Regions from separate parts of the Trichococcus sp. ES5 genome, predicted to be linked through region 2. Evidence: a T-box and tRNA genes for the amino acid it is inferred to sense, from the RefSeq annotation. Region 2 holds a T-box; the other holds one or more tRNA genes.

Region 1 (12,579 bases), on a different contig from region 2:
AGGAATTTTTCCAAGGACACTTGACTCGTTTTCGGGTGGCCGCCGCGTCCAATCATTTCATAGACTTTGTCGGCTTGTATTTCGATCATATCTTCGTATTCGCCTGTATCCAGCAGAGTGGTCAACGGGAAGACTTCCACATCATTTTCCTGCAGATAAGCATAAGCCAGATCACAAGCACTATCGGTAAATATTTTCATCAGTAACGCCTCCTCTAGCGCGAGTTTCATCACGGGATATTCCGTGGACTACTCTACATTATAACATGTTTCATCCGTTTGGAAAATGTCAGCGCTACGACTTCGTGAAGCGGACTGGAGCCGCTGCAAAAACAAAGGCTCAACCATTCTCTTCGCCCAGTTCCTCTTTGATCAGCAGCGCCGTCTTTTCCGGAATACCCAACGCTTTGATGTCTTCATAGCTGGCTTCGCGGATGCTCTTCATCGTTTTGAAATGCTTCAGGATCTTCGTGCGGGTTTTCGGTCCGACACCTTCAATCTGGTCCAATTGCGAAGCGATGCTGTTCTTGGCGCGCACTTGGCGATGGAAAGTGATCGCGAAGCGGTGGACCTCTTCTTGGATCCGCTGCACGAGATGGAAAGCCTGACTGTTCGGATTGAGTTCAACGATTTCATCCTTCTCGCCGAAGATGAGCGAAGAAGTCTTGTGCTTCGTGTCCTTGACCATGCCCGCTATCGGGATGTCCAATCCGAGCTCATCCTCCAGCACTTCCTTGGCGGCATGCACCTGGACTTTGCCGCCGTCCATCAGGATCAGATCCGGCATGGCGCGGCCTTCGCGCAGCAAACGGCTATAGCGGCGGCGGATGACTTCCTGCGTCGTCGCGAATTCATTGCTGCCTTCGACCGTCTTGATTTTGTATTTCCGGTAGTTTTTGCGTTCAGGTTTGCCGTCCCGGTAGACGACCATCGCCGAGACCGGATTGGTTCCCTGGATGTTCGAATGGTCGAACGACTCGATAACCTCCAGATATTCGATGCCGAGCGCCTCGGAAAGTTCCTGAATGGCGCCGACCGTCTTGTGGGTGTCGCGTTCGATCAGCATGAACTTCTCAGTCAGCGCCAGTTCGCTGTTCGTGATCGCCAGTTCAAGGATACTGCGCTTGCTGCCGCGGACAGGGGTGTGCACTTTTGTTCCCAGCGCTTCCTGCAGCAATTCCGTGTCGACGCCTTTCGGTACGAGGACTTCCTGCGGCAAAATATGGTTGGGATCCTGATAGAACTGCATGATGAAGGAAGCCAGCTCTTCTTCAGGCGTGTCGTAGCAAGGGAAGAGGGCGGCTTCGCGTTTGATGATCGAGGATTGGCGCAGCAGGAAAACCTGGATCGACAGCCAGCCTTTGTCCATATGGAAGGCGAAGACGTCGCGGTTCGTGTAGTCGCGGGACATGACCGTCTGTTTCTCGACAGTCGCCTCGATGTAGCTGATCTGGTCGCGGTAATCGGCAGCCTGTTCGAAATTCAGACTGTCGGCGGCACGGTGCATTTTTTCGCGCAGATCCTTTTTGATTTCCTTGACATCGCCGTTCAGGAATGCGGCGATGCGTTTGATCTGGGCATTGTATTCCTCTTTTGACACCTCGTGGTCGCAGCAGCCGATGCATTGGCCCATATGGTAATACAGGCAGGCGCGTTTGGAATTCTTGGCGCACTTGCGCAGCGGATAGATCTTCTGGATGAATTCCTGCGTTTCGGTCGCAGCGTAGACGTGCGGATAGGGACCAAAGTAGATACCGCCGTCATCCTCGACCGTCGAAGTGATGAGAAGCTGCGGATCTTTTTCGTTCGTGACCTTCAGATAAGGATACATCGTCCCTTGCTTCAGCTTGATATTGTATTTGGGCTGGTAACGCTTGATCAGGTTGATCTCCAGCAGCAGCGATTCCTTGTTCGTTTTGGTTACGATCGTTTCGAAACGGTCAATGTCCGCGACCAGCAGCTGCGTCTTACCTTCATGCTTGCTGTGGAAGTACGATTTTACGCGGTTCTTCAGATTTTTGGCCTTGCCGATGTAGATGATTTCGTCATCCTTGTCCCGCATGATGTAGCAGCCGGGCAAGTCGGGCAGCAGCGCTAATTTTTGGTTGATTTCTTCTCTGCTCATCCGTTTCAATCCTTTTACTTTTCGTTGAGAATAGTATACCATGAATGGAAACATACGTTCAGTCGTTTGATTCTGAACGCAGTCATTTTGGGGACGATAACCGCCTCTCCAGCAAGGAAGTGCAAACAATGTGATCAAGCAAATAAAATATGAAAAGTGGCAGCGTCAAACCGCTCTCTTTCTGGGCAGCCAGACGATTTCCCTGTTCGGCTCGTCGCTTGTCCAATACGCGATATTCTGGTACCTGACCTTGGAAACGCAATCCGGCGTCATCATGACCTTATCGACCAGCTTCGGCTTTCTGCCAACTTTCTTCATCTCGCCGTTCGCCGGGGTGTGGGCCGACCGCTATAACCGGAAGCGCCTGATCATCCTTTCCGACGGCATCACCGCGCTCTCGACATTGGTGCTGGTCCTGCTGTTTTTGGCCGGGCAGCGTTCCATCTGGATCCTGTTGGCGACATCGGCCATCCGCGCATTGGGTGCGGGCATCCAGATGCCGGCGGTCGGCGCCATACTGCCGCAGGTCGTCCCTGAAAAGGAGCTGACCCGGATCAACGGGCTCAACGGCAGCATCCAAGCTGTCGTCATGCTGGTTTCGCCGATGATCAGCGGCGCGCTTTACCAATTTGCGCCGATGGAAGGTATCTTCCTGATCGATATCGTGACAGCGGCTTTGGCGATCGCCATCCTCGTGTTCTTCCTTAAAGTCCCTACGCATGAAAAAGCCAGCCGGGAACAAGTCAGCAATTACCTGCAGGACATGATGCTAGGCTTCAGCTATATCCAAAATCATACTTTTATCAAAAGGCTGTTCCTCTATTTTTCGCTTGCCTTCTTCATGGCAGCACCGGTGTCGTTCCTGTCACCGCTGCAGGTTGCGCGCTCGTTCGGCGACGACGTCTGGCGCTTGACGGCGATCGAAATCGCCTTTTCGATCGGGATGATCGGCGGCGGCCTCTGGATCGCGTCATGGGGCGGCTTCAAGAACCGGATCCATTCCATCGCTTTTGCGATCGGGGCCATGGGCTTGTGCACCTTCGGGATGGGCGTGATTCCGAATTTCTGGATTTACCTTTTCCTGATGGGTCTCGTCGGTCTCGTTATCCCGCTCCTGAACGCTCCGAGCATGACGCTGCTGCAGGAAAAGGTCGAGGAAGATTTCCTCGGACGCGTCTTCGGCATCCAAAGCATGGTTGCTAGTTCGATGATGCCGCTGGGGATGCTGATTTTCGGACCGCTGGCAGACCGGATGGCGATCGAAATCCTGATGGCTGTATCGGGCCTATTCCTGATGGTCGTGGCCTTCTTCGCCATCCGCGACCGGGTCCTGCTTGAAGCAGGCAAACCCGAACCTTCGGACACCGGAAAAGAATCAAACTAAAGACTGGAGCTGCCGTATTCGGCAGCTCTTTTTTATGGTTGTCCGATACTTTATGTTAATCGGACAAGCAGCATCCGCAGCGCAAGACGAGCAGCAAAGCATGAATGTCGGCAAACCACAAAGAAGAACCCATCCTAAAATCGGACGGGTTCTTCTTAAGTTAATCAGTTTACAAACCGCATTTCAGCTGTGCGCCGCAGTTGGTACAGGTGTTGCAGCCGCCCAGATCTTCGACCGTCCCTTGACGGCAGATCGGGCAAGTGTCGCCGATTTCGTTGCCGATTGTGACGTCGGTAGCTTCGAGATTGGCTATCGAATCAACCAGGAAAGTCTTGTCCTTGTTGATTTTGACGTGCTCTTTCTCTTCCTCGAGCTTGCCTTCCTCATCCCAGACATTTTCTTCGGCTTTCAGCGTCAGTACCTGGGAATCACGGCTGCCGTCCACATAGACTGTTCCGCCTTTGGCACCGCCCAAGTAAAGGCGCTCATAGATCTTTTCGACCTGATCGACAGTGTAGCCTTTCGGTGCGTTCACCGTTTTCGAAATGGAGCTGTCGACCCAGCGTTGGATCGTTGTCTGCACATCCACATGCTCTTCAGGCGCAAGTGTCATGGCAGCCACGAAGTAATCAGGAAGGTTCTTCGCATCGGCATCCGGATGGCGATCCAGATATTCTTGGACGATATCCGCCTTCACTTCGATGAATTTGCCGAGGCGTCCGCTGCGGTAATACGTGAATGAGAAGTAAGGCTCGAGTCCGGTGGAAACACCGGCCATCGTCCCGGTCGATCCGGTAGGTGCCACCGTCAACAAGTGCGAGTTACGGATGCCATATTTCAGGACACCTTCGCGGATGTGTTCAGGCATTTTTTTCATGTAGCCTGTATTGATGAAACGTTCGCGCAGGATCTGCGTCTCTTTACCGCTCTGTCCGACCAGGAACGGGAAGCTGCCGCGCGTTTTCGCCAACTCGATGCTTTCCTCGTAGGCCGCCACAGCGATCGTTTCGAATACTTGATCGATCAGCTGCAGGCTTTCCAGTGAACCGTAACGGACGCCGCAATAGATCAGCATGTCGGCCAAGCCCATGATCCCCAAGCCGATCCGACGTTCGCCAAGCGCTTGTTTTTTGTTTTCCTCCAGGAAGTAAGGAGTGGAGTCGATGACATTGTCCTGCATATGGATGCCGATGCGGACGGTCTGCTCCAATTTGGCGAAATCGACCATCTGCAGATCCTTGTTGACCATTTCAGCCAAGTTTACAGCGGCCAGATTACAGACGGAATAAGCTGCCAGTGGCTGTTCACCGCAAGGATTGGTCGCGACGACCTTTTGACCATAAGCTGTTGCGTTCGTCATCTTGTTGGCATTGTCGATGAAGAAGATGCCAGGCTCCGCCGCATAAGTGGCGCAGACATTGATCAGCCGCCACAATTCACGGGCTTTGACGGTCCGGTAGGTGCGGACAGCATTGCCGGTAGCTTCCCATTCGCGGACATCGCCGCAGTTGGTCCATTCGGCATCATAGTGCGCCATCGCGTCCGCGTCGTAATGTTCGACATCCGGGAAACGCAGTGCATATTCCTCACCCCGCATCACTGCGTCCATGAAGTCGTCGGTGATGCAGACGGAGATGTTGGCGCCGGTCAGGAATTCAGGATTGTTGACGCTGTAGGTGCCCCCATCGCGCAATTTCTTCTCGGATTCATGGATGACCGATGCATCAAATCCGCCATGCCCCGGGATGTGTTTATAGTTGACAATACCTGTGTACATGTTGATTTCTTTAGGTGAAAATGGTTTGAAATGCAGCTTCTCCTTCGCCAACATGCGGATCTGTTCATCTTCGAAGTTTTCGATAATGTAGCGAAGGATGCGTGGATTTTGCATTTTCGAAATGATGAACTCAAAGATATCCGGATGCCAGTCGGCCAACATAATCATCTGGGCACCACGACGGGAACCGCCTTGTTCGACTAAATGCGTCAGCTTGGCGATGTCATCCATCCAGGAGACGGATCCGGAAGAGCGGCCATTGACGCCTTTTACGATTGTATGGCGCGGGCGCAATGTCGAACCGTTTGAACCGACGCCTCCGCCACGGCTCATGATTTCCATGACTTTCTTGCGGTGATCGGAAATACCGCCGCGCGAATCGGGCACGAAAGGCATGACATAACAGTTGAAATAAGTGACATCGGTACCCGATCCGGCGCCGTAGAGCACGCGTCCGGCCGGGATGAAATTCAAGGCTTTTTGTTCTTCATAGAATTTCAGGAAAGCTTCATGGCGCAGTTCCGGCGTGATTTCTACATCAGCCAAGCCATGAGCATTACGCATCGCAATCTGTTCGTAGAAAAGCTCCAGCGGTTTGTCCAACGTCAGAATCCGGCGCGTCACGATGCCGCCTTCCTCGACTTCGAAATCATCGATGTTGTGCTGGTACTCCGCGGAAACTCTGATGCGGGCCGTCTGTTCCTTAGGGTTGATGGAGAGTATGGTGCCGGTTCCTCGAGTTGGGTATTTAGGATCCTCTTTGACCGTCAAGATAACCAGATCCCCTTCGGAAAGGGTCTCCTTTGTGGAATCCTTGTAGGAATAACGATCCAGCATGACGAGGCGGGACACGCCTTCGTACGTGACGTGCATATCTTCCGTAATCGGAAACACATGCGGGAACCGCTCGATGTCCTTGTTTAATTTTTCGAATCCTGCTTTAAATGTGGTCTTTGTTCCATCCACAATAATCACTCCTTCATTTATGGTGAAAACACTAGATGTTGTGCTGTTGGTTTGATTCTCATACCATATATGTTAATTCTGTTCACCGGATAAATCAAGGGGAACAGTCGGGAAGCTGTATTTTGCAAATGGATGAAAACGTTGTTTGGGTGGACGAGGGTGGGTTTGTAATAATATATCGGCCAATAAGAAGAGGGCATTGTGCGTCGGGATGGGGTTGTCGGCCATACGCCCAGGAAAGAATGCGAAATAGTACCCGGTCAGCCATACCGAAAGCTATAATAAAGACAGAAAGAACAACATCCGAAAGGAGCCCAAGCATGAACGATAAAGAACATTTCGCGGATATGATCCGCAAATCAAAACGCATCGTCGCCTTCACTGGGGCGGGCATCAGCACGGAGAGCGGGATCCCGGATTTCCGGTCGGCGGGTGGGATGTTCGACAGGTTGAGCGGCCGCCATTTCACTGGCGAAGAGACGCTCAGCATCGGTTTTCTGGAGACGTATCCCGAACTATTCTTCCGCAATTATGCGGAGCACTTCAATTTTTCGCAGGCGCTCCCGAACGCAGGGCACCGATTCTTTGCGGCGCTCGAGCAGACAGGCAAAGAAGTCACCGTCGTCACGCAGAACATCGACAATCTGCACCAGTCAGCCGGCAGCCGCACTGTCATCGAGCTGCACGGCAACGGGACGAGATGGCGGACGTTCGAAACGGCCGAAGCCACCGAAACCACCCAAATCAGCATAGACGCACAAGGCATCCAGCGCGATTCCCAAGGCCGGATGGTGCGTCCGGACATCGTGCTCTACGGCGAGATGCTCGACGAGGAGGCGATGGAGCGCGCGGCTGCAGCAATCGGCGCCGCGGACATGCTTGTGGTCATCGGCACCTCGTTGGCGGTCTATCCGGCCGCAAGTTTCGTCCATTATTTCAAAGGACCGTACACAGTCCTCCTGAACCGTACACCCGTGCCGCAGTCATTGAACTTCCAGTTGGCCGTACAGACCGACGCCGGCGCTTTTTTGGCGGACGTCTGGAAAGAATATTTTGAAAAATGAACTAAACTGCGCCTTGATGGAAATGGCATTCAGGAAAGGGGACGTCATTATGGCGAAGCTGAGACAGCTCGCGAGGTATCTGGTCTATTCCTACGAAAACCATACAGCAGCCCGATTCGGCGACAATGAGCTGAAGTTGCAGACGATGCTTTATTTCGCGCAGCGGGAATGTTTGGCGCTGGTCGGAGAGACGTTGTTTGAGGATAGCTTTGAAGGTTGGGAAGAAGGGCCGGTGCTGCCGGAACTGTATTTCTTCTTCGAGGAAGACTACGATCCCTTCGAACCGTTGGAAATGAAAAAGTTGACGGAGCGCGAACAGTTCATCCTCGATCGCGTCGTTCTTTCCTACGGGCAGTATGGAGACTGGTACCTGGCGGATTTGGCGCGCCGTGAAACATCCTGGCGCAACAGCAGGCCAGGTGTCGCGGAAGAAGCAACCGTACCCAAACTGCTGGAACTTGCGGATATCCGCGCGGATGCAAAAAAAGTGCGGCTGTATGATACGTTGTTTGATGTTTATCTGGATGAATTTGAGGATTTTGAAGGGGAGGTGCTGAGATCATGAAAGAAACGCAAGCTTACATCGGTATTATCGTTAAGACCCGGTTTGCCTATCACGATTTAAATACGGACAAAATCGCCTTCAAATCGCGTCCGTTCCTGATCATAGGTGCGGAATACGATGAGTTTCCTTGCGATTTCACGGCCTTTCCGATTTCGAAAGTGTCCGTCAGCCAGAACATCGATCCGGTCCACGACATCAAAGTCGCAAAAGAGCGGTACCCCAAACTGAGCCTGAATGCGGAAGTCTCCTATATCCGCGTCCATAAAATCCAGACGATCCACAGCTCGCAGCTTGCGATCGGGATCCAGTCCTCACTCAGCGAAGACTACCCGGACCTCTATGCCGAGGTGAAGGCGGCTTATCGAGATTTTTCTGGAGGGCTATTTTGACTGAGCCGAACAAGCTCGGCGCGGAAACCAGGACGCAAAACAATAGGAAACAATAAAATTTTTCGAAGGTGTACCGGTTGATTTCGACAAAACAAAAAGCCGGCACCCAAAAATGGATGTCGGCCTTTTGTCTGACAAAATTTAAAAGTTTTTAAGGAGAATGGGGGATTCGAACCCCCGCGCGCCTTTCGACACCTAACGCATTTCGAGTGCGTCCTCTTCAGCCGGACTTGAGTAATTCTCCATAAAATATATTATAGCGCTTTTCAGCTAATCAGAAAAGAGAAATTGTAAAAAAAGTCACGAAAATCCAGAAAATGCAGAAAGCAAATAATGAGGGATCCAGTTCAACAGACACGCCGTAAGAGAAAAGTGAAAGGTATTCTTCCTAGGGAGATTAAATTATGGTAATATGAAAACCTATGTACTCATTTTATTGTAATTTTTGCATACATCAGGAGGAATTTGAATTGTATAAATTAATGAATCACTGGTACAAGCTGAGTCTTGTCAAACGTATCATCGCCGGTTTGGTCATCGGTATCATTCTTGCTGTCACTATACCGGACATAGCAAAACCGATCACAATTTTTGGTGCGTTGTTTGTCGGAGCTTTAAAAGCGATTGCGCCGATGCTGGTCTTTTTCTTGGTTGCATCCGCAATTTCGCAGCACAAAAAAGGCCAAGAGACGAACATGAAGTCTGTTATTGTGCTCTACCTTTTAGGAACGTTCTTGGCGGCACTCGTAGCGGTTATCGCAAGCTTCCTCTTCCCGGTGACTTTGACATTGGGTTCAGGAGTTGAGGATGTCACTGCTCCAGGCGGTGTAATGGAAGTCCTGAAAGCTTTGTTGTTGAACGTTGTGGATAATCCAATCAAGGCGCTCTACAATGCCAACTACATCGGCATCTTGTCTTGGGCTCTCATGCTCGGTTTTACTTTGAAGAACGCTGCGGCTTCAACCAAGTTAGTGCTGTCCAATGTTTCTGATGCATTGACGGAAATGGTCCGAATTGTCATTGCATTCGCTCCGTTGGGGATCATGGGTCTTGTTTTCGATGTCATCGCTACAAGCGGAATCGGCGTATTATTGGGCTATGGGAAACTGGTTGCGGTACTGATCGGTTGTATGCTGTTCGTCGCTTTGGTCGTCAATCCGATCATCGTCTACATCTATATCCGTTCCAATCCGTTCCCGCTCGTCTTCAGATGTTTGAGGGAAAGTGGCATCACTGCTTTCTTCACAAGAAGCTCGGCTGCGAACATTCCCGTCAACATGACGCTTTGCGAGGACCTTGGATTGGACAGGGATACTTACTCCGTTTCCATTCCGCTGGGTGCAACGATCAATATGGCTGGTGCGGCGGTAACGATTTCCGTTCTTACTTTAGCTGCTGTAAACACATTGGGTATCCCTGTGGATTTCGGTACAGCTTTCATCCTTAGTGTCTTGGCAGCGATCAGCGCTTGCGGAGCATCGGGTGTTGCTGGTGGGTCACTGTTGCTTATCCCGTTAGCAGCAAGTCTGTTCGGTATCCCGAATGATGTGGCTATGCAAATAGTCGGTGTCGGTTTTATCATCGGCGTCCTTCAAGATTCCTTTGAGACAGCTCTTAACTCATCGACCGATGTCCTTTTCACTGCGACAGCAGAATTTGCGGAGCGACGCAAGCAAGGCATCAAAATCTGATTCAAAACCGTACAGCAAAAAAACCACTGATCCCTATGTCGGGTCAGTGTTTTTTTTGATTTGTAGATTGATTACTATCTGGTCTGGCATCAATGAGGCTGTGACCATCGAACACCAGACAGATGTGTGATTTCTCGGCAGTTCGCAACGCCATACTAGCCGTATGCCCGACAGAAGGGCAATCTGTCGGGTGTTATGCGGTTTTCGCTATTTAATTGCGCGAAGAAGATGTTTTGGGCACCGGCAACGGTTTGACCCGCTACAACTTCGCTTCCGCCCAAAGAGCTGTACCAGAACAGCGGATAAATCGTATGGTGCAAACCGACTGCGCCTGTCAAACGAAGCAAAAAGCCGTACAAGAACGTTCCGAAACTGCCCATAGCTGCGATGGCTGTACCAGCGGATGTCAGTGCACCTTGGATCGGTGGCCAAACCAGCAGTTCCTTTATCTCCGTTCGCGAGACCGACAGCGACCCCGATGGTGAAGATGAGCGCCAAATTGGCAAAGACGGCATTTCCGGCAAAACTCATGATGCTCAAGATCGTCTGCAACCATTCAATGTCAAGGAACGGATAGGCGGCCAAGGTGCTTGGGTTGGTCAATGCTCCACCGAAACCCAGTAAAAGGCCGGCAGCGGGCAGAATGGCGATCGGGAGCATCATGGCTCTTCAGACTTGAGAGAATTTTTTAAACATGTTTTTCACTCCTTATTTTAAGTTGTCAACGAAACGTTTCGCAATTTCTTTTGGCCGTGTGATGGAACCTCCTACGACAATTCCTGCTACACCCAAATCCTGGATTGCTTTAGCTTGTTCAGGCGTATGGATTTTACCTTCGGCGATGACATCCACACCGGCCTCCACCAGTTTTTTCATCAAGGTGATATCCGGCACATCCTGTTGGGTGCTTTCCGCTGTGTAACCGCTTAGCGTTGTGCCGATAAAATCGATTCCTTCATTGAAAGCGTTGATTCCTTCCTCAAAGGTGGCGATATCCGCCATGAACAATTGATCGGGATATTTTTCTTTAATTTCTTTGATGAAGGCATTGATTGTTTTACCGTCATAGCGTTCCCGCAAAGTGCAATCCAAGGCAATGACTTCTACACCCGTTTCAACCAATTCATCGATTTCCTTCATGGTAGCCGTAATAAATGGTGCTTGAGGGGGGTAATCACGTTTGATGATCCCGATAATCGGTAAATCAACTTTTTCCTTAATTTGTTGAATATCCCTTACCGATTCGGCACGAATTCCGACTGCACCAGCTTGTTCAGCTGCAAGAGCCATCAAAGGCATGATGCCGCCTTCTTCTGTGTATAAAGGTTCTCCCGGTTGCGCTTGACAAGAGACAATAATGCCGCCACGGACTTTGTTGATGAAATCTTCCTTCTTCATGGATATTTCCTCCGTTATTTATTTTATTCCGGAGTTAATCTCCGTAAATAAAATATTGCACACGCTTTCATGTTTGTAAACAGGTAATTTGCATTTTTAAAAGTTCGTGTATAATGAGAGTCATAAACAGGAAAAGGAATGACTTTATGGGACTAGCTCAACTGATTCAAGAAAAATATCACGCGTTGACGAAATCCTAGAAACGGATTGCGAATTACTTATTGAAAAATCAAGAACAGGCTGTGTATCAGACAATGAAGGATGTGACCGAGGAAGTAAAAGTAGGCGATGCAACACTGATCCGCTTTTCTCAGAAGATCGGTTTCAATGGCTTTTCTGATTTGAAAATTGCTATCGCCAAGGAGGAATTCGCTAGCCAGTATGAAGGGGATAACGATCACCAATTTTACGATCGGATTTTGGAGAACCAGATCAAGGTTTTGGAATCGACCCGACTGTTACTCGATCCGGAAGTAGTTCTGCATGCGATCGAAGCTCTCACTAAAGCAAAACGGATCTACATCATCGGTGTTGGATCGAGTGGTTTGTCGGCGGCTTCGTTGGAAAAGATGTTGCTCCGGGTAGGGGTGCACGCGAACCATATCGTTGATCCGCATTTTCAAGCCCATGCCTTAGCCTTGCTGGGACCGGAAGATCTCGTGATCTGTTTCTCATTGAGCGGCCGTACCAAAGATATCCACGATTCTTTGAAAATAGCCAAAGAAAATCATACGCCTATCATTGCGATCACTAATTTCTTATCTTCGCCCATTGCTGCCTTAGGTGATATTGTCCTGCAGACCGCCAATAAGGAATTCTTTGACGGTGGATCGTTGGCCGGGAAAATATCACAATTGTATATTTCGGAGACGCTGGTACGGGGATATGAAATAAAAAATAAAATCAAAACGGTCGAATTACGGGAAAAGGTATTGCGTTCCATTATTGATAAAACCTTGGATTGATTTTGCAGCATGATTGCGCAAAACTATGCTATGCTAAAAGGGAACCGTGAAGCTGGACGAGCGGGGGCCGACTGGAGCGAGCGGAGTAAGAGTCGTAGGAGGATGATTATGGGGGAAGAGAAGCAAGCGGACATGAAGCAGCCGAAAAGTCCGATCAACAAGGAAATCATGAACATCGCGTGGCCGGTTCTGATCGAACTGGTCCTGAGTTCGTTGTTCGGGATGATAAACATGATGATGTTGGGGAATATCGCTG
Region 2 (12,579 bases):
TGTTACAATAGTCTGGTAAAGTTATAGCCTTTTTTATAAATAGACATATTGAGCGATAAATGATGATTCATTTTGAAGAAATGCGTAGGAGAAAAGGCGCAGGTATCGTTTTTTCTCTTTTTTTAGGCAAAAAAGTAGAACGGCGGCACAGTAGCTTCAAATGAAAGACAGAAAGTGGAGGAGAACAGATGGCACGGATTATTGCAGTCGCAAATCAGAAAGGCGGCGTCGGAAAAACGACGACTACCGTCAATTTAGCAGCGTCTTTGGCCTACTTAGGCAAGAAAGTGTTATTGATAGATAGTGATGCCCAAGGGAACGCCACGAGCGGACTAGGTATTTCAAAAGCGGATGTTGAAAAAGATATATATGATGTATTAGTGAACCAAGAGCCTATCGCGAACGTCATCAGAGAATCCTCACGGGAAAATTTATGGGTCGTACCGGCAACCATCCAATTGGCAGGCGCCGAAATCGAGTTGACGAATCAGCCGCATCGTGAAGCGCGCCTTTATGAGGCAGTGCAGTCATTGCGTGAGGAATACGACTTCATTTTTATTGATTGCCCGCCCTCACTGGGACATTTGACGATCAATGCCTTCACCGCCAGTGATTCGGTTTTGATTCCGGTTCAGTGCGAATACTATGCTTTGGAAGGGTTGAGTCAACTGTTGAACACCTTCCGCTTGGTTCAGAAGCATTTCAATAAGGATCTGAAATTGGAAGGGGTATTGTTGACGATGCTGGACGCTCGGACAAACCTCGGCTTTGAGGTCGTGGATGAGGTCAAAAAGTATTTCAAAGAGAAAGTATACAAGACAATCATTCCGCGCAATGTCCGTTTATCGGAAGCGCCAAGCTATGGACAATCAATCGTTGACTATGATATCCGTTCAAAAGGAGCGGAAGTTTATCTTGAGTTGGCAAAGGAAGTGTTAGCAGATGGCGAATAAAAACAGCAAAGGGCTAGGACGCGGCATCGACGCGCTCTTCAGCAACTTTGAAGATATCGAAAAAATCGATGAAAAGACAGAGAAGGTACAGGAGATCCCTTTAGATGAGATCCGTCCCAATCCTTATCAGCCACGAAAAACCTTTGATGATTCGACTTTGCGGGAATTAGCTGACTCGATCATGCTGAACGGTGTCATCCAGCCGGTCATCCTGCGCCAATCCAGTGTGAAGGGTTATGAAATCATTGCAGGCGAACGCCGCGTCCGCGCGTCCCGTTTGGCCGGCAAAACAACAATCCCGGCAATCGTCCGTGAATTTGACGAAACAGCCATGATCGAAGTCGCCATTCTGGAAAATCTGCAGCGGGAAGATTTGACTCCGCTGGAAGAGGCAGAAGGCTACCAAACCTTGATGAACAAGCTGAATCTTACGCAAGTGGATGTCGCCCAACGGTTAGGCAAGAGCCGCCCGTACATCGCCAACCATCTGCGCTTGTTGAATCTGCCTCAGGACGTCAAGGGGATGCTGCAAGAGGGAGTGATCTCTATGGGGCAAGCCCGTACGCTTTTGGGTTTGAACGATGAATCGTTGATCAGCGAACTGGCAAAACGAGCTGCCGAAGAAGGCATCACGGTCCGACACTTGGAATTGTTGGTTCAACAATTGAATAATCCCGGTGATGTCGCCAAAAAGAAAAATAAAAAGAAAAAAGAAACGAAGCCGGTATACATCAAAGAGAGTGAAGAACGTTTGATGGACAAATTCGGGACATCCGTACAAATATCCAGTAAGGGTGAAAAAGGCAAAATCGAGATCGAATACCTTTCTCCAGCCGACCTGACCCGGATTTTGGATATCCTGCAAATTTCGCTGGACGATTAAGAATAGACGAAGACATCAGAAAGAGGTGCATTTGGCCTTGGTACAACAAGATTATGGATTGCATGATGTGGTCGAAATGAAAAAACCGCATCCTTGCAAAAGCAACTCATGGGAAATCATCCGAATGGGTATGGACATCCGCATCAAATGCCTGAAATGTGGGCAGATGGTCATGATGCCGCGCCGCGAATTCGAGAAAAAAATGAAAAAAGTACTGACTAAGGCAGAAGAAACTGTCGAATAGGTCTTTGAACGAACAAATGAAAAGCAATATAAGTGGAAAGAGTGTGAAGAAATGTCATTAACAGCAGGAATCGTAGGGTTACCGAACGTCGGGAAATCCACTTTATTCAACGCCATCACCAAAGCGGGAGTGGAAGCCGCAAACTATCCATTCGCAACGATCGACCCCAATGTTGGAGTAGTCGAAGTTCCCGATGAACGTTTGAATAAATTAACAGAATTAGTGAAACCTAAAAAAACCGTCCCGACAACTTTTGAATTTACGGATATCGCCGGCATCGTAAAAGGCGCCAGCAAAGGGGAAGGTTTGGGGAATAAATTTTTGGCCAACATCCGCCAAGTGGATGCTATCTGTCATGTTGTCCGTTGTTTCCAAGACGATAACATCACGCACGTAAGCGGTAAAGTGGATCCCTTGGATGACGTCGAAACCATCAACCTGGAACTGATTTTTGCCGACTTGGAGTCCATCGAGAAACGCTATACACGCATCAGCAAAATTGCCCGCACAAAAGACAAAGATGCTGTGCGCGAACTGGAAATCCTGGAAAAAATCAAGACGACTTTGGAAGAAGGCAAATCCGCGCGTACGATTGAATTCACACCCGAAGAAGAACCGCTTGTGAAGAGCTTATTCCTTTTGACGACAAAGCCTGTTCTGTATGTCGCAAACATCTCCGAAGAGGACGTAATAGCCGGCGGAGACAATGAAATGGTTCAAGCTGTCCGTGATTTTGCGGCGACAGAAGGCGCGGAGGTCGTTACCGTTTGCGCCCGAATCGAAGAAGAAGTGGCTGAACTGGATGACGAAGAAAAAGCTGAATTCCTGGCGGAGTTGGGCATCAAAGAATCCGGATTGGATCAACTGATCCGTAAAGCTTACACGTTGCTTGGTCTGGGAACATATTTTACGGCAGGCGAAAAAGAAGTTCGTGCCTGGACCTTCAGACTAGGGATGAAAGCACCACAAACGGCAGGAATCATCCATACCGACTTTGAGCGCGGCTTCATTCGTGCCGAAACAGTTTCCTACGCTGACCTGTTGGCTTACGGCAGCATGCAAGCCGCCAAAGAAGCAGGGAAAGTCAGACTAGAAGGAAAAGACTACGTAGTCCAAGACGGCGACGTAATGGAATTCAGGTTTAACGTATAAGAGTGTGATGAATCCTGAGCTCAGAGTTTGAGCACTAACGCTGTTCAGGACCAAGCAGCCCGGTTTTGGCTGAGTGGGCCTGAACAGCGTTAGGCGGAGAACTCTAGGATTCAGAACCGTTCTATAACAGGATGTGATGATTCGCGTTTAGATACCCGGACGTTGGAGCACCCAGCGAAGTGAACCTCTTTTGTTCACTACGCTGGGTGTGAAACGGGAGCGGTATCTGCGAATCAGAACTCAACTAAAGGATACGATGAAATGCGGGAGGGGATGAGCACTAAGAGGATATTACGAGAACGGCCGCAGTTTGGCCGTGACGTAATGTCAGCTTAGGCGGAATCCCCTGCATTTCAGAGTTCAACTAAAGGATACGATGAAATGCGGGAGGGGATGAGCACTAAGAGGATATTACGAGAACGGCCGCAGTTTGGCCGTGACGTAATGTCAGCTTAGGCGGAATCCCCTGCATTTCAGAGTTCAACTAAAAGGATACGATGAATCCCGGGTAGAAACCGAGCACTAAGGGGCCAAGCACAAAGCGGACGCTTTTTGTCCGTGTGTGTTTGGCAACTTAGGCGGAGGTTTCTGGGATTCAGAGTTCAACTAAGAGCGTGTGATGAATCTCTCTTTATTTCAGATTTAGGGATTCACAACACGTTTGACAAGGGTGCCGCATGTAATCAAGGGAGGATTTATCATTGGAAGAAACGAAGAGTGTTGCACAAATGAAAGTCGAAAACAAAGCTTTATGGCAGAGTTTGACAAAAAGAAATGAACAATACATGATGGGGCTGGACAGGACCTTGAGAGCTGCAAACCTGGAAGAGGAACGAAGAGAGGAAATCTACAATAAAATGATGCGGGAGTTGCTGGAAGCCCAAAAAACCGGTAAAACCGCCCGCCAATTATATGGCACAGTATCTGAGTGCGCCTCGAATATCCTGGTGAATCCGTCAGACAACGAAGTGAAAGTACGTTCGTCTGATTGGCTGATCGCTTTGGATGGCGGTTTATTGCTAGGGTCTCTTTTCGCGATGATTTCGGGGATTTCCTTGCTGACCAACAGTGGCGAAGATGTCATCGGAATGGGTCTGATCAGCTTGATTCTGAACTTTGTTGTGGGCGGTATCGCCATGCTCGTCATCTCTAAATACACGCCGAATCCAGACGCTCCAAAAGGCGAAAAAGGCTTTGGGAAATATATCTTTGCGACGACAGGTGCTATGCTGCTTTGGATGCTCATCATGACTGTTTCCATGATGCTTATTCCAGCAAGCATTAATATCGCGCTACCTGCGTGGATATACCTTGGAATCGCTGGGATAGGTTTTGCTGCAAAAGTATATTTGAAGAAAAAATATCATATCATGGGCGGCATATTGTAGCCCGTCAATTGGTGGAGGCCGAGATGCAAAGGAATACTTGTATCTCGGCTATTTTCGTATATTGATAGAGAAAAAACTGAAAACGAATCAAAGGACATAACCGAACGCGTTAATTCCGAACGTTACGTCAGATTTAAATAAATAGCATTCGATAAAAAGCGCTGCTATATGAGAATTGTATGATAAAGGGGGCTTTGCGCTTGACGTGGGTTGTTGAGGGTGGTATTTTAGATGATAAAAAATCAGCATAAATAAAAAGGAGTGTTCATCGAAAATGTCAAATTGGGAAACAAAATTCGCTAGAGAAGGTTTTACTTTTGATGATGTATTATTAGTCCCGGCTGAAAGCCATGTATTACCTAACGATGTGGATTTATCGATTGATTTAGCTAAAAATTTACACTTGAATATTCCTATCATAAGCGCAAGTATGGACACAGTTACCGATTCGGCGATGGCAATCGCAATGGCCCGCCAAGGCGGGTTGGGCGTCATCCATAAAAACATGACCATCGAAGCGCAGGCTGAAGAAGTGCATAAAGTAAAACGTTCCGAAAGTGGCGTCATCATCGACCCATTCTTCCTGACCCCGGATCACTTGGTCTCTGAAGCAGAGAATCTCATGAGTAAATACCGTATCAGCGGTGTGCCTGTTGTCAATGATATGGAAGATCGCAAGTTGGTAGGGATTTTGACGAACCGCGATCTGCGCTTCATTGCAGACTACCAAGTTCCGATCGGCGATGTGATGACAAAAGAACACTTGGTTACCGCTCCTGTAGGGACTTCTTTGAAGGATGCCGAATCCATCCTGCAAAAATATAAAATCGAAAAATTACCTCTAGTTGATGACAGTGGCCGTCTGGCTGGTCTGATCACAATCAAGGATATCGAAAAAGTAATTGAGTTTCCCAACTCCGCAAAAGATGCACACGGCCGTTTGATCGTTGCGGCTGCAGTAGGTGTGACAAGCGATACGTTCGAACGTGCCCAAGCCTTATTGGATGCCGGTGCAGATGCAATCGTCATCGACACAGCGCATGGCCATAGCGCCGGCGTTATCCGCAAAATTAAAGAAATCCGCGATCAGTTCCCTGACGCAACCTTGATTGCCGGAAATGTAGCGACTGCAGAAGGAACCCGCGCTTTGTTTGACGTCGGAGTCGATGTAGTCAAAGTCGGAATCGGACCGGGCTCGATCTGTACGACCCGTGTCGTAGCCGGTGTTGGTGTTCCGCAAATCACAGCCATCTATGATGCTGCAAGTGTGGCGAGAGAATACGGCAAAGCAATTATCGCTGACGGCGGAATCAAGTATTCGGGAGACATCGTCAAAGCGATGGCTGCTGGTGGACATGCCGTCATGTTGGGCAGTATGTTGGCTGGTACGGATGAGTCTCCGGGCGAATTCGAAATCTTCCAAGGCCGTCGTTTCAAGACATACCGTGGCATGGGCAGTCTGGCGGCAATGGAAAAAGGCTCCAGCGACCGCTACTTCCAAGGCGGGGTGAATGAAGCGAAGAAAATGGTTCCGGAAGGTATCGAAGGCCGTGTCGCTTATAAAGGGGCAGCCAGCGATATCATCTTCCAACTGCTCGGCGGTGTCCGTTCCGGTATGGGTTATGTTGGTGCCGGCAATCTGCAGGAGCTTCGCGAAAATGCACAATTCATCAAGATGTCCGGTGCCGGATTGATCGAATCCCATCCGCATGACATCCAAATCACTAAAGAAGCACCAAACTACTCCATCCATAGATAAACAGGCAAGAAACCAAAACGCCCGGGACACTGTTCTCGGGCGTTTTTTCTTATGTTCGCAGTTTGCTGGGGCTTTCTGATATAATTAAAATGGAATTTCTTTATGCTTCCTTAAGCAAAAATTTAGAACACTTTGGTACGATGGGGAAAAATACATATTTTGGGGAAAGGGTTGTCCGATATGAGTAAAATTTTGATCGTCGATGACGACAGGGAAATCGTGGATTTGTTGAGCATTTATTGCAAAAATGAAGGATACGATCCGATAAAAGCCTATGACGGCGTGGACGCTTTCCACAAGCTTGAGGAGAATGCGGATATCCAACTGATCATTTTGGATGTGATGATGCCGAAGAAGGATGGCATCTCGGTAGTGAGGGAGCTGCGGGAACAGAACAATCCGATCCCGATTCTGATGTTGAGCGCAAAATCCGCCGATATGGATAAAATCCAAGGGTTGACGACAGGTGCGGACGACTATGTTTCCAAGCCGTTCAATCCACTGGAAGTGATGGCTCGCATCAAATCGCTCTTGCGCAGGACCACTATGCAGGCAGATGCAGCAGAGGTGGATTCGATCGAAATAGGTCCGCTGATCATCAAGAAAGATTCCCATGAGGTAAAGACGCTGAACGGGAAAAGTATCCAGTTGACCGCGCTGGAATTTGGTATTTTGCACCTATTGGCGAGCCATCCGAATCGCGTCTTCAGTGCCGATGAAATTTTTGAACGTGTTTGGCAACAAGAGAGTATCGTATCGGCCAAGACCGTTATGGTGCATGTGAGTCATCTCCGCGATAAAATTGAAGAGGCTACAGGGGGCGAGAAGGTCATCCAGACCGTTTGGGGTGTAGGCTATAAGATCGGCGAATAAGCAAGCCTGTAGGCACATTGGCAAAAAAAACAGCTGGGAGGCTGCAGCTTTGTTTAACAAGTTGAAAAAAAAAGAACTGAGTGAACTCGTTTTTGAAGGGGCGTTGACGCTGGGTATCGTCTATCTGCTCTACATCGGGATGGAGCTGATGTTCAACCGACTGGTCGCAAACCCTCCGATGATTTTGAGGGAAGTTCCCTCCTTGAGGCGATTCGTGATGGTAGTCGATGCGTTCTTGACTATTTACGATGATGTTTTTCAATGGATAGCGGCCATTTTTGCGGCCATCTTCACTGGCTGGCGTTTGGCCAGGAGATACAAGCAGATGCAGCTGACGCATATTCTGGACGAATTGCATTATATCGCAGCGGGGCACTTCGATCATCGGATCGATGCGAACAATGCCGGTAGCTATGTTGATGTTGTGGACAGCATCAATACGCTGGTGGAAAGTACGGTCCAAGCGATGGCAGAGGAACGGAAAATCGAACAATCGAAAGATGAATTAATCACGAACGTCAGTCACGATATCCGGACCCCCTTGACTTCCATCATCGGTTACCTGGGATTGATAGAGGATAAGCAATTCACAAGTGAAGAGGATGCTTTGCGATATATCCATATCGCTTACACAAAAGCGCTGCAGATGAAGGTGCTTGTCGATGATCTCTTCGAATACACGAAAGTGCGACAACCGACGACACCGCTGTTGTTGAAGACGATCAACATCGGGAACTTTTTGGAGCAGATCGTCGCGGATTATGAACTGGAGTCACGCAAACGCCATATGGAGATTGAGGTTATCATGAAGACGGATCCGTTGATGATTGAAATGGATGTCGATAAAATGGCCCGTGTCTTCAACAATCTGATTTCCAATGCCCTGAAATATGCGCATGGCGGCACTTGGGTACATATCGAAGCCGAAAAGATAGGTTCTGAAGTGATCGTTGCCGTAAAAAATAACGGAGAGCGCATCCCTGAAGAATCGCTGCAGGAATTGTTCGGGCGCTTCTATCGGGTGGAAAATTCCCGTTCGAAGGAGACAGGCGGGACCGGGCTGGGGTTGGCGATTGCTCAAAGCATTGTTACACTGCACGGCGGATATATCTATGCGGAATCGGATGAGGTGGAAACCAAATTCGTGCTGCATCTCCCCTTGAAACAGACTCCAGTTGCCAAGGAATAAGGAACGTACGTTTTCTGTGTACGTTCCTTTTTTTGGTTGTCTTTTTATGCCATTTCCGCTAACATAGAAGGGTATATCAACCGAACGAAATGACTGATTGGAGATAACTACAAACAATGATAACTATAAAAAACAGAAAAATGATCATGGGAACAATTTCGGCGGCCTCGGTATTGGTGAACAGCTTGTTTGTTGCACCGGTTGCCTTGGCTGCTGAACAACCTTCTATCGATGCGAAAGCCGCTTTCGTAATAGAAGATGAAACAGATAAAGTACTTATGAACCAAAATGGGGATGAGGCACTGGGCATTGCCTCAATGACAAAAATGCTGAGTATCTACTTGATACTCGAAGCCATCGAAGAAGGCAAATTGGCTTGGGACAAGCAAATCACCGTCAGCGATTACGTCTATAAAGTCAGCCAGAACTACAACTTTTCCAATGTGCCTTTGCGTCAGGACATCACGTATTCCGTGGAAGAACTTTATCAGTCCGCATTAATCTATTCCGCAAACGGATCGACGATCGCTTTAGCGGAAGCTTTGGCTGGTTCGGAAGCGAAGTTCGTTGATTTGATGAAGGCTCAGTTGGATGAGTGGGGCGTAGATAATTATGAACTTTATAATGTCACAGGCTTGTCGAACAGCGATATGCCGGAAGAGCATCTTTATCCGGGTGCATCGTCTGATGGATACAATAAAATGACTGCGCGCGGGGTAGCGATGGTTGCGGATCATCTGATCGATGATTACCCTGAAGTTTTGGAAACAACTGCCGTGCCGGAGTTGGCTTTCCAAGCGGGAACATCCGACGAAATCATGATGCACAGCTATAACTTGATGTTGCCTGGCATGTTCTATTATCGTGAAGGTGTGGACGGTCTGAAGACCGGAACAACACTGGAGTCGGGTGCATCCTTTACTGGTACAGCCGTTCAGGATGATATGCGGATCATCACCGTGGTCATCGGTGCTGATGAGAGCACCAAGCGCTTTAAGGAAACGGGGCGCTTGATGGACTATGCCTTCTCAACCTTTGAGAAGACGACGGTAGCGACAAAAGGCGAGGCTGTTTCCACGCAAGAACCGATTACCGTGGCCAAAGGGAAGCAAACAGAGGTCGGGCTTGTCTACAACGAAGACCTGGTGACCGTTACCGAAAAAGGTGCGGAAGAGCTCGCGCTCACAACTGTTTTCACACCGGCGGAAGAGAGCCTGAATGAGGACGGCGAGATTGAAGCGCCTATCGAAAAAGGAACTGAAGTCGGGTCCGTCGCTGTGACGGTCGAAGGTGATGAGTTTGGTTATCTGGACGGCGCGACCTCCGAGGGTGTCAAAGTCGCAGTGGCAAGCAGCGTTGAAAAAGCCAATATATTTGTGCGCGGCGGTCGTGTTGTCGGAGACCTGTTCGGAAAAGCTTGGCAAACAGTATCCGATTTTGTCGGAGGGTTTTTTGACTGATCCTGAAGAGCTGAGGGTTTAACGGAAAACCGTCGCATTATTGACAGCACAGGGTTTGTTCAGTAAAATGAGGGTATCGAAGCTTAGACCAATTGAATAGAGAAAGCCATGCATGTGACCAGTAAATGATGTGAAGCGCCCCAGAGAGTCAGTGGTTCGGTGAGAACTGACCCTTCACCTGTTGAATCCCCACATGAAGCGAACAATGAAAACAAGAAATTGACTAAATTGTTCCGGATCCGTCCGTTAACGCAATGAAGCGCAGCCAGACCTGATCGGGACTGGCTGAAGTTGGGTGGTACCGCGAACGTTAAAGCCATTTCGTCCCAGATTATTCTAGGGATGGAGTGGCTATTTTTGTACAAATAATGAGGAGGAAAGCATATGTTGGATGTAAAATTTTTGAGGGATGGATTTGAAGATACTGCAGAGAAATTGGCTGCACGTGGCGTTAAAACGGAAGAGTTGGTGACATTCAAGGAATTGGATGCGCAACGACGGGAGAAAATCGTTGAGACGGAAAACCTGAAGCAATACCGCAATGGCGTTTCCCAGGAAATTGCGCAATTGAAACGCAACAAAGAGAATGCGGATGATAAGATTGCCGAAATGAAAGAAGTCGGCGACAAAATCAAAGCATTGGATGAAGAACTGAATGAAATCGAAGAGAAGACGACTTTCATCGCAACAAGATTGCCTAACTTGCCGCATGCCTCCGTTCCTGTCGGTGCAGATGAAGAGGATAACGTGGAAGTAAGAAGATGGGGGACGCCGCGCGCGTTCGATTTCGAACCAAAAGCCCACTATGATATCGCCGAGGCATTGGATATTCTGGACTTCGAACGCGGCGCTAAAGTGACCGGCAGCCGTTTCGTCTTCTATAAAGGCCTGGGAGCCCGCTTGGAGCGCGCTTGCTACAATTATATGCTGGATCTGCATACCGAAGAGCATGGCTATACGGAAATGATTCCGCCATACATGGCGAATGAAGCATCCATGTTCGGTACGGGACAATTCCCTAAATTCAAAGAGGACGTTTTCCAATTGACGGATGAACGCAACTTTACGCTGATTCCTACGGCGGAAGTTCCTTTGACGAACTATTATCGCGATGAAATCATGAATGAAGCAGATTTGCCGGTCTATTTCACAGCGATGAGTCCGTCTTTCCGTTCTGAAGCCGGAAGCGCAGGACGCGACACAAGAGGACTGATCAGGATGCACCAGTTCCATAAAGTGGAGATGGTGAAATTCAGCAAACCGGAAACTTCCTATGAAGAGTTGGAAAAAATGACGGACGATGCTGAAGCGGTGCTGAGAGGCTTGAACTTGCCGCACCGTACGATCACGTTATGCACGGGCGACATGGGCTTCTCCGCAGCCAAAACGTATGATATAGAAGTCTGGATCCCGGCTCAAGATACCTACCGGGAAATCAGTTCTTGTTCAAATACCGAGGCATTCCAAGCCCGCCGCGCGAAAATCCGTTACCGTAACGAAGAAACAGGGAAACTGGAATTTGTGCACACGTTGAATGGCTCAGGGCTGGCTGTCGGCCGCACTGTAACTGCGATACTTGAAAATTACCAAAACGAAGACGGTTCCGTCACAATCCCTGATGCACTTGTGCCATATATGGGCGGCATCACAAAAATAACCAAAGAGAACGCAAGCAACAAACGCTGATCATAAGCAAGATATGCGCGTAAGCTTCTGGGTATATGATACAATCATTTCATACGTAAACGCATACGAAAGGAATGAGGATAGTGAGCGAATCAAAATTGGAAAAAGCTACTTTTGCTGGAGGCTGTTTTTGGTGCATGGTCAAGCCGTTCGACAGTCTACCAGGCATCGAATCAGTCGTTTCCGGGTACACGGGCGGACACACAGAAAACCCTACTTATGAAGAAGTGTGTTCCGGAACGACCGGGCATACGGAAGCTGTTCAAATCACATTTAACCCAGCTTTGTTCCCGTACAAAGACTTGGTGGAGGTCTACTGGCAGCAGACGGATCCAACTGATGCCATGGGTCAATTCGTAGATCGCGGCACTTCTTATCGTCCGGTAATTTTTTATCATACAGCGGAACAAAAAGAGATAGCGGAAGCATCGAAACAAGCTTTACAGGACAGTGGGAAATTCACTAAACCAATCGTGACTTCCATTGAACCGGCACAACCGTTTTATGCCGCAGAAGAATATCATCAGGATTTCTACAAAAAAAGCAGTGCGCATTATCACGGATACCGTTCGCATTCAGGACGAGATTCGTATATCGAATCACATTGGAAAAAGTAGAAAATGTGCTGAAACTATAATGGAAAGAAGGTCCATTCCGAAGAAATGACTTTGGAGTGAACCTTCTTTTTTGCTGCAAATGAATGTTTTATCCTATTGCAGAGAGCTTTTGCCGTCATTATGCAATAAAAAAATATATTCAATCAAAAAAAGACTTGCCAAAAAGCTCTGAAACAGGTAAGATTGTTATTCGTTGGCAGATCAAATGGACAACCGCAAAAGTATCCAAGGTCGTTGATGACAGTATGAACTTCCAGGCCAATTCATTAATAACATTTTTAAAAAAGTTGTTGACAAACTGGTTGCGCAAGTGGTATCATATAGAAGTTGTCATGTGAGAACGTGCGACATAATTAGACCTTTGAAAACTGAATG

Evidence for each region. The T-box of region 2 lies ahead of serS (serine--tRNA ligase). A T-box ahead of a tRNA ligase gene usually reads a tRNA of that ligase, here a tRNA-Ser.
Region 1: it has a tRNA-Ser gene. The T-box ahead of serS (serine--tRNA ligase) is inferred to sense a tRNA for this amino acid. The anticodon was not compared.

What each region holds. Positions count from the first base shown of each region.
Region 1 covers NZ_FJND01000008.1:27,171-39,749, forward strand. The annotation lists gene TES5_RS07950 (DegV family protein) at 1-200, opposite strand, end outside; gene uvrC (excinuclease ABC subunit UvrC) at 340-2,124, opposite strand; gene TES5_RS07960 (MFS transporter) at 2,255-3,508, shown strand; gene TES5_RS07965 (vitamin B12-dependent ribonucleotide reductase) at 3,678-6,254, opposite strand; gene TES5_RS07970 (NAD-dependent protein deacylase) at 6,494-7,315, shown strand; gene TES5_RS07975 (Panacea domain-containing protein) at 7,305-7,880, shown strand; gene TES5_RS07980 (hypothetical protein) at 7,877-8,269, shown strand; tRNA gene TES5_RS07985 (tRNA-Ser) at 8,424-8,513, opposite strand; gene sstT (serine/threonine transporter SstT) at 8,740-9,960, shown strand; partial or broken gene TES5_RS14940 (PTS transporter subunit EIIC) at 10,161-10,623, opposite strand; gene TES5_RS08005 (N-acetylmannosamine-6-phosphate 2-epimerase) at 10,669-11,358, opposite strand; gene TES5_RS08010 (MurR/RpiR family transcriptional regulator) at 11,565-12,323, shown strand; gene TES5_RS08015 (MATE family efflux transporter) at 12,432-12,579, shown strand, end outside.
Region 2 covers NZ_FJND01000016.1:334-12,912, reverse strand. The annotation lists gene TES5_RS11265 (ParA family protein) at 189-953, shown strand; gene TES5_RS11260 (ParB/RepB/Spo0J family partition protein) at 943-1,836, shown strand; gene TES5_RS11255 (DUF951 domain-containing protein) at 1,874-2,080, shown strand; gene ychF (redox-regulated ATPase YchF) at 2,132-3,232, shown strand; gene TES5_RS11245 (DUF1129 domain-containing protein) at 3,934-4,620, shown strand; gene guaB (IMP dehydrogenase) at 4,895-6,379, shown strand; gene TES5_RS11235 (response regulator transcription factor) at 6,560-7,252, shown strand; gene TES5_RS11230 (sensor histidine kinase) at 7,302-8,441, shown strand; gene TES5_RS11225 (serine hydrolase) at 8,558-9,901, shown strand; T-box leader at 10,001-10,233, shown strand; gene serS (serine--tRNA ligase) at 10,286-11,587, shown strand; gene msrA (peptide-methionine (S)-S-oxide reductase MsrA) at 11,662-12,204, shown strand.